2 regions of the Fictibacillus sp. NRS-1165 genome follow, and region 1 is predicted to be linked to the other one. Evidence: riboswitches for the same ligand, from Rfam matches in the RefSeq annotation. Region 1 holds a riboswitch; the other holds the start of a gene.
The links. A riboswitch is a leader RNA that binds a small molecule or an ion and turns the genes downstream of it on or off. The one in region 1 is predicted to bind thiamine pyrophosphate.
Positions count from the first base shown of each region.

Region 2: linked by a shared signal. The riboswitch ahead of thiC (phosphomethylpyrimidine synthase ThiC) and the one ahead of ABHN01_RS06870 (acetylornithine deacetylase) in region 1 are both predicted to bind thiamine pyrophosphate.

Region 1 is NZ_JBDPNU010000018.1:16,845-21,006, reverse strand. It holds gene tenA (thiaminase II) at 1-547, opposite strand, end outside; partial or broken gene ABHN01_RS06870 (acetylornithine deacetylase) at 516-1,790, opposite strand; TPP riboswitch at 1,891-1,995, opposite strand; gene ABHN01_RS06865 (thiazole biosynthesis adenylyltransferase ThiF) at 2,003-3,025, opposite strand; gene ABHN01_RS06860 (thiazole synthase) at 3,025-3,789, opposite strand; gene thiS (sulfur carrier protein ThiS) at 3,794-3,994, opposite strand; gene thiO (glycine oxidase ThiO) at 4,018-4,162, opposite strand, start outside.
Region 2 is NZ_JBDPNU010000003.1:313-4,474, forward strand. It holds gene ABHN01_RS00955 (hypothetical protein) at 1-103, opposite strand, end outside; gene ABHN01_RS00960 (hypothetical protein) at 107-355, opposite strand; gene thiC (phosphomethylpyrimidine synthase ThiC) at 352-2,121, opposite strand; TPP riboswitch at 2,240-2,351, opposite strand; gene ABHN01_RS00970 (glycosyltransferase family 2 protein) at 2,777-3,997, shown strand; gene ABHN01_RS00975 (SCO family protein) at 3,955-4,162, opposite strand, start outside.

The sequences.
Region 1 (4,162 bases):
GCCACTGTGCAAGCCCGCCAAATTCCTCTGACGCATACATCTCAATCCATTGGGCATAAGGATGGTCTTCGAGGCTTCCTGCTTCCCTCTTTAAAGCCGATCCAATCTCATGGTAGCTCCACATACATGGCAGCAGGCAGGAGATAAGCTCCGCAAGTGTTCCGTGCTGGGAGGCGTTCAGCATATAGCGGGTGTACGCAAGGTTAATCGGAGTGGCCTTTTCTTCCTCCAGCTCCTCGGACTGTATGCCAATGTCACTGCAATACGCGCGGTGGAGATCCATCTCGGTATTCAAGGTTTCATGAAGCAGGCTTGAAAACCAGGTCATCGTCTCGGCATCCTTCGCTTTTATTGCCCCAAACGCAAAGAGCTTGGCATAGTCTTTTAAATAGACATAGTCCTGTTTCATATAATAGGCAAAGCGTTCCTTAGGCAGTGATCCGTCTTTAATGCCCTGTACAAACGGATGAAGATGAGTGTGTTTCCAAACGGGTTCCACGCTTTTATACAATCGTTCAGTAAATGGCTCTTGCTTCAGCTTCGTCATGTGTATTGCTCCTTTCTATATTGCACCACTTTGCGATAAACCCCGCGAGAACCTTTGAGTGTTCCAACAGCTGATGAAGCTCCACCTTTTCGTCCACAGCGTGAGCATCATCCAGCTTGCCGGGGCCATAAATAACAGCAGGTATTCCAGCGGCTCCAAGCCAACCTGCATCGGTAACGGTTGATGACATTGAAACAACCGCTTTCCGCTTGGAGACCGTTTGATGCTGTTCCTTCAGTACCGCCAAAGCTTCATGAGTGTGATCAACGTCCAGTGCAGGAAAAACTTCTCCTCACTCCTCAATCATGGATTTTCCTCCCCACTTAAACAGAGGAGGATTGTTTTTCATCCATGGATCGGCCATGGCAACAGCAAGGATGTGCTCCTCAATTTCCTTCGCGACCTCTTCATAGGTCTCATTCGGGTAAAAGTGAACAGTAATCCACAGCCGGCATTCATCAGCGATAAACGCCGCATTTCTTCCTCCTTCAATGACGGACGGATTAATGGTCGTACTGCCCATAGGGAATTCCGGGTACGATTTAGTGACTGCCCAGTGCCGTTCAAGTTCCTGCAGCCCTTCAATCACCTTTGCCATTTTTTCAATGGCACTCGCACCGTTTATTCCGCCTCCGGCATGGATCATCCGCGAACGGAGCCCATCGTGATAGGTCTCTTTGCTCTTAATGGTGATCCACCCTGTGATGACTCTTCCTTGGCCATGAATCTCAAGATTCGATGTGTCGGCGACAATCGCAAAATCAGCTTTCATGCCCCGGTCTACACATGACTTGGTTCCTGCTTCTCCTGCTTCTTCACCTGTCACCGATTGAAAGAAGATGTCCCCTTTCAGCTTAATCCCAAGCTCTTGAAGAAGCTGAAGGGCAAACAGAGATGAGGCCATGCCTCCCTTCATATCTGAAGTTCCGCGTCCATAGAGCAGCCCTTCCTCTTCTGTGAGGACAAAAGGGGGATACTTCCATGACGCTTCATCACCGACAGCTACAACATCCATATGTCCATTAAGGAGCAGGCTTTGATATTCCTCTGATCTTTCTCCTTGCTTTGCTCCCGCGACGATTCGGTCCCCGGGAAACAGCTCCCATTCCTCTGTCTCAAATCCCAGGTTAAGGAGTACGTCTTTAACATAGCTCTGTGCCTCTTCTGTATTCCTCGCAGGTGGACTGACCGTCTCGAATGCAACGAGAGTTCGTAAATTATTTCGGTGCCTGGCACCAAGCATTACATACTTGCGGCGGGTGCCTGGCACCCAACATATACAAAAAAGCCGCCTTCATAAGAGAAGGCGGCTGAGCTTTCAGCTGGGGTCCGATTAATCAGCTTTTTCATTCAGCCTGCTTCCCTCCGCTGGCATGATCCAGATCAGGTTCCAAGGGTCTAGAACACAAAGGTTCAGTCTCAGCCTTTCAGCCCCCCTAGCAGATTTCTATTCCATTATCCTATTAAACTGTAGTACAGATTTTTTGCTTCTGTTATATCTTTCGTGCCATGAATGAGTACGCGTCCGTCTTTAAAAAACACAAGCCTCTGTTCTTCATCACTGCTATATGAAAGCAGATATGGATTCTGCTCGATTCTTCCGCCAAGCCGCGATAAAGACAGTGACAGCTCCTCCAAATCTCTTTCCCCTTTTTCCGAAGGACGGATCTGGACAGTGTTTCTTCCGCACAGGACCGCTGTCTTCGTCTGATTTTCCGGATCAAGATGCGGATAGTGGGCGTGCTCGCCACAGGAAGGGCAATCCGCTTTCTTCAGCTTTTGCACATCCATCGCCAAGTAATGATTGTTCCACATATCAAAGGAGACCAGCTTGTTCCGTAGAGAAGTGGTATTGCCCGTCAATAGCTTCATCGCTTCAGCTGTTTGGTGGGCGACTACCATCTGCACCACAGGTGCGATAATTCCTGCTGTATCACACGTTGCACCGCCCATAGGCACCTTCTCAAGCAAACAGCTAAGACAAGGCGTCTCACCCGGCAAAATCACATAGCTTAAACCATAGCTTCCGACACAGGCGCCGTAAATCCATGGAATTTTTCTTTCCTGTGAGATGTCGTTGATCAGTAAACGTGTATCAAAATTATCTGTCGCATCAATCAAAAGATCTGCAAATTCCGCCAGTTCCCGCAGTTCTTCCACACCTGCATCCAGTACAAGACTTTCAACATGAATATCGGAATTCACCTGCTCCAGCCGTTCTCTTGCAGCAACGGCTTTGGGCATCCTGTACTTTGCATCTTCTTCGCTGAAAAGCTGCTGGCGCTGTAGGTTGCTCCATTCCACGTAGTCACGGTCAGCGATCGTAATCCTGCCTACGCCCGCACGGGCAAGTATTTCGGCATTGCCTGTTCCGAGCGCTCCAGCCCCTATAATCACAACGTGTTTATCTGACAGCTGATCCTGCCCTTCTTCTCCGATAGGCTCGAATAATATCTGCCTGGAGTAGCGATCATTCATTAAATACTCATTCCCTCCAGCGGACTGCTTGCCGATGCATACCTTTTCTTTGGAATTCTTCCCGCCTCATATCCGAGACGGCCGGCCTCAATGGCGAGCTTCATCGCCTGAGCCATTTTTACCGGATCATCTGCTCCAGATACCGCAGAATTGAGCAATACTCCGTCAGCGCCAAGTTCCATAGCGGCTGCCGCGTCAGCTGGTGATCCGATGCCGGCATCCACAATAACCGGAATATTGGCCTGCTCAATAATGAGGCTGATGTTTAACGGATTGATGATTCCTAGGCCAGAACCAATCGGTGAAGCTCCAGGCATTATGGCATGTACGCCAAGCTCCTCTAATTTTTGTGCAAGAATGACATCATCTGAAGCATAAGGCAAGACCGTAAACCCTTCTTCCAACAGCATTTCTGACGCTCTTAATGTTTCAAGCGGATCCGGCAGAAGAGTCTTGAAATCTCCTATTACTTCTACCTTTATCATATCACATAACCCTGAAGCTTTTGCTAGCTTTGCAATTCTAACCGCTTCTTCGGCCGTTTTAGCTCCAGCCGTGTTCGGCAGCAGCGTAAAATTCTCTGCATCCAGTTTTTCTAAAAAATTCGGCTGATCAGGATCAAAAATATTCATCCTTCTTACGGCAAACGTAAGGATCTCAGTACCTGAAACCTTAACTGCCTCTTTTTGAATATCAAAATCAGGAAATTTTCCTGTCCCCAGCAGCAATCTGGAGCTAAACTCATAGTTTCCAACTTTCAGCATGTCTTCATCCTCCTCCTACAAAATGAACAATTTCTACCTTATCACCATTAGCTAAGCGTGTTTCAGCGTGCTGGCTTTTATCGAGGATCTCCTGGTTCAGTTCAACGATCGCCCCTCTTCCGGCAAGCTTCAGCTCCACCAGAAGTTCCTCAATGGTCCTGGCCTGGTCGATATCCAGCGATGCACCGTTAACAATCAACTTCATGAAAGCTCATCCTCTCATTTTTTTCATAAGGCAAAGCGGTCAGGAGCAAATTCTCTTAAAGTCTCTTCCTGCAGCTTTCCTTCCAGCAGTTCTGCCATCCAGCGCCCGGTCAGCGGACTGAGTAAGATCCCATTGCGAAAATGGCCCGCTGCAATGTACAGATCTTTA
Region 2 (4,162 bases), on a different contig from region 1:
GCTGGTTCTTAAGCTTTCCGAGTATCTCCCTGAACCCATCAGAAGCCTGCCCTACTCTTTGCTCTGTCCAGTTCAATGCGGTCTGCAGCCAATTCGTACCCATTACCTATTCCTCCCTCATTCTTCCTTTGCCATTATCATTGCCCAAGAGAAGTTCTTTTATTTGAGTTCCTGGCCCCGCGTCGTTTTCTTCTGGGAACCGGTACACAATTTTTTCGGTATAGCTGCATCTCATACAGATCCGTTCATCGGAGTGAGAGGTTTCCAGAAACACATGAGGGCATCTTTTTTGAATCTCCTGCAGCTGCTTTTCCAGCAGTGCAATCTTTTCAAGAAGTGCTGCTATTCTGCTCATGAATAAAGGTTCGAGCCTTTGTCCTGAAATTCCTTCGCCTTTTCCCGCATCCCTTCCTTCATTTCTTTTTCAGTGCCGGTAAGTTCCTGTGCAGACATATTTCTCAGATCATGCGAAATTCTCATGGAACAGAATTTTGGTCCGCACATGGAGCAGAAATGAGCGGTTTTTGCTCCTTCCGCAGGAAGAGTCTCATCATGATATCCCCTTGCTTTTTCAGGATCCAGGGAAAGATTGAACTGGTCCTCCCATCTGAATTCGAATCTGGCTTTTGAAAGGGCATTATCTCTCTTCAATGCTCTTGGATGCCCTTTGGCCAAGTCTGCTGCGTGGGCAGCGATCTTATACGCGATGACCCCTTCCCTTACATCATCTTTATTCGGCAGTCCCAAATGTTCCTTTGGTGTCACATAGCAAAGCATCGCCGTTCCGAACCATCCGATCATCGCTGCCCCGATCGCCGAGGTGATGTGATCATATCCAGGGGCGATATCGGTCGTCAACGGCCCTAACGTATAGAAGGGCGCTTCCTGGCAAATCTCCATTTGCTTATCTACATTTTCCTTGATTTGATGCATCGGTACATGTCCTGGCCCTTCGATCATGACCTGTACGTCATATTTCCAGGCGATCTTTGTAAGTTCCCCTAAAGTTTCCAGCTCCGCAAACTGCGCTTCGTCATTGGCATCTGCAATCGAGCCAGGCCGTAAACCATCACCCAGAGAGATGGAGATATCATATGCTTTACAGATCTCACAAATCTCCTCGAAATGAGTATATAAAAAGTTTTCCTGATGATATGCAAGGCACCATTGTGCCATAATGGAACCGCCCCGTGAAACGATACCTGTAATGCGATTGATCGTCAGCGGCACATACCGAAGCAAAACGCCGGCATGGATCGTAAAATAGTCCACACCCTGCTCCGCCTGTTCAATAAGGGTATCCCGATAGACCTCCCAAGTTAGATCCTCCGCGATCCCATTCACCTTTTCGAGCGCCTGATAGATTGGAACAGTGCCTACAGGAACCGGAGAATTCCTGATGATCCACTCTCTTGTTGTATGAATGTCCTTGCCTGTGGACAGATCCATAATCGTGTCCGCTCCCCAATAAGTAGCCCATGTCATTTTTTCGACCTCCTCCTCGATGGAAGAAGTAACAGCTGAGTTTCCAATGTTAGCGTTGATCTTCACATGAAAGTTTCGCCCGATGATCATCGGTTCCAGCTCGAGATGATTGATGTTGGCGGGAATAATGGCCCTGCCGCTAGCCACTTCACTTCTGACAAAATCAGAATCAAGCCCTTCCCTAATCGCAATGAATTCCATTTCAGGCGTAATTATCCCTTTTTTCGCATAATGCATCTGTGTCACGTTTCCTCCCTCTTTAGCCCGCATCGGCTTAAAAGGACGAATCGGAAACACATTTGCGGTCTGAGCCTGTTTCCTGTAGCCATTGTCCTCCGGTTTAACGGAACGGCCTTCATATTGCTCTGTATCGTTCCGGTCTTCCACCCACTTTTTTCTAATTAAGGGCAGACCCTTTTCTACATCTGCCTCATATTCGGGGTCGGTGTAAGGACCGCTTGTATCATACAGAATGACTGGCGGATTCTCTTCGGCTCCTCCAGTCTTCTGTGTATCCGCCAGGCTGACGCTTCTCATCGGCACACTGATGTCCGGACTTGATCCTGTTTCATAAATTTTCGTGCTGTTTGGAAACTGTGATTTCAATAAAACATCGTTTTCTTTTTGTACGTTCATGCAACTTCCTCCTCGATTTTTTAAATTGAGTCCAAAGTTACACACAGCATAAAAAAAAACGGGTTCTAGTAAGAAGAACCCGATAGGATAGGCAAAGAAAAATATACAAAAATATACTTGACTTCGGCACCTACTTCCCTACGCTGGTATAACCCAGATCAGGTTCAAAGGGTCAAAGAGCTGTTCCTCTCTTCTCTCAGCCCGTCTGACGGGCTCCCCTAGCAGAAAACATATTTTGTTTTCAGAGTAAATGTTAACTTCTCTTTGCTTGTTCCACAATCAGACTTTTGGCATGGGTTGTTTATCACCGTAAGCGGATGGCCGGAAATTTATGTATAGGCTTTCAATTCACTGAAAAGTAAGACTTATTACTCATCCGTTGAAAAGGAGAAATTGCCATGAAATACTTTATACTAATATAACAATTTGAACAAAAGGAGGTTTACTACAGTGAAATATGCAGTATTATTTTTCTTCTGTCTTTCAATCGCTTTTCCAATCCTTCACTCCTTCAACTGCCTTCCCTTTTTTCATAAAAGAAAAAGACGGTATCGGCCAAAACCGATATTTGAAAAAAGTGTCAGTGTTCTTATCCCTTGCTTCAATGAGGAGAAAATCATTACGACATCCGTTGAAAACATGAAAATTTGAAATTATTTATATCAATGACGGATCCACGGATGACACCCTCGGAAAACTGGATGAACACCTGCAGCTGAAGACAAGTACAAGGATTCCTCTGAGCCAGTTAAAACATAAACGAGCGATCCAGTTTTATCAGTCTGAGCTCTATCCAAATATTTATGTGCTGGATAAAATGAACGGCGGAAAAGCGGACGCGCTCAATGCAGGCATTGAATATTCAAGCAATGAGCTTGATGTCACTTTGGATGCGGATACCATCATGACTGACCATTCACTGCCTGCCATCAATGAAACATTCGAAGAACAAAATGTCGTGGCTGCCGGCGGCATGGTACATGTTCTCCAGACCAAAATGAAGAATCCGTTCTCAGGGCTGACATTGCGTGGAACGAACCTGCTCATTCGCGCTCAGGCTCTAGATTTCCTGCGTGCTTTTTATATTACAAAAGTGTCACATGCCAGGTTAGGAGCCCTTTCCATTATTTCTGGTGCATTCGGTATTTTCAGGAAAAAGGTCCTTCTCAGTGTCGGAGGCTACCGCGCAACGATTGGAGAAGACATTGACATTACATTAAAAATTCAGCGCCATATCGCTGGTCAAAAGGATAAAAAGGTGACCTTTATTCCCGACGCTGTTTGCTATACCGAACTCCCCGAAAACATTTGGGATCTGTTCAAACAGCGGATCCGCTGGCAGAAAGCATTTATCGACTGCGTCATCCATTTCAGGTCTTTTCTTGGAAAAAACCTGTTTAGAAGCCCTGTTTCCTTTTTTTATATCTTTGAAGCTTTTATATCCGGCACACTTGCCGTTTATTTTATGACCAGTATCTTTGTGGTCGATGGATTCGCTCTCCATTCTTCCATTCTTGAATATGTTCTTATCTATGTGTTGTATATTTTTATTTTCGGCCTTGTGTACGACATGGTAGCGATCGGCATGGGTGAATATTATGGCTACGCCTTTCAGGAAAAGGATACCTATCCCCTTCTTGTCACCATCCTTTTTGACATCTTTATTTTCAGGATGGTCACCATGGCCTGTGTGGCCTATGGAAGCATTGCCTATTTCTTCAACAGGGACTGGAATAAGGTTTCAAGAACCGGCCGGGAATACCAGAGGCGGATTCCCGCCCTGCCGCATGAAGAGCACAAGCAAAAAGCCCCCCCGGCCAGGGAGGCTTTTTGCTATAGTGAGTTTTGTTTTTTCATATCCTTGATAATCTGTTGAAAGGGGGTATCCTGTACACCGCCGTACCGTTTGACGATCACTCCTTTTTTATTCACGAGAAAAAGGCTTGCGCCGTGGATAAACTGATTGGAGGACGGATCGCTCGACACGGCCATCTTAAACGAGTTTTTTGCTAGCTGTTCAATGTTTTCCTTTTTATACCCG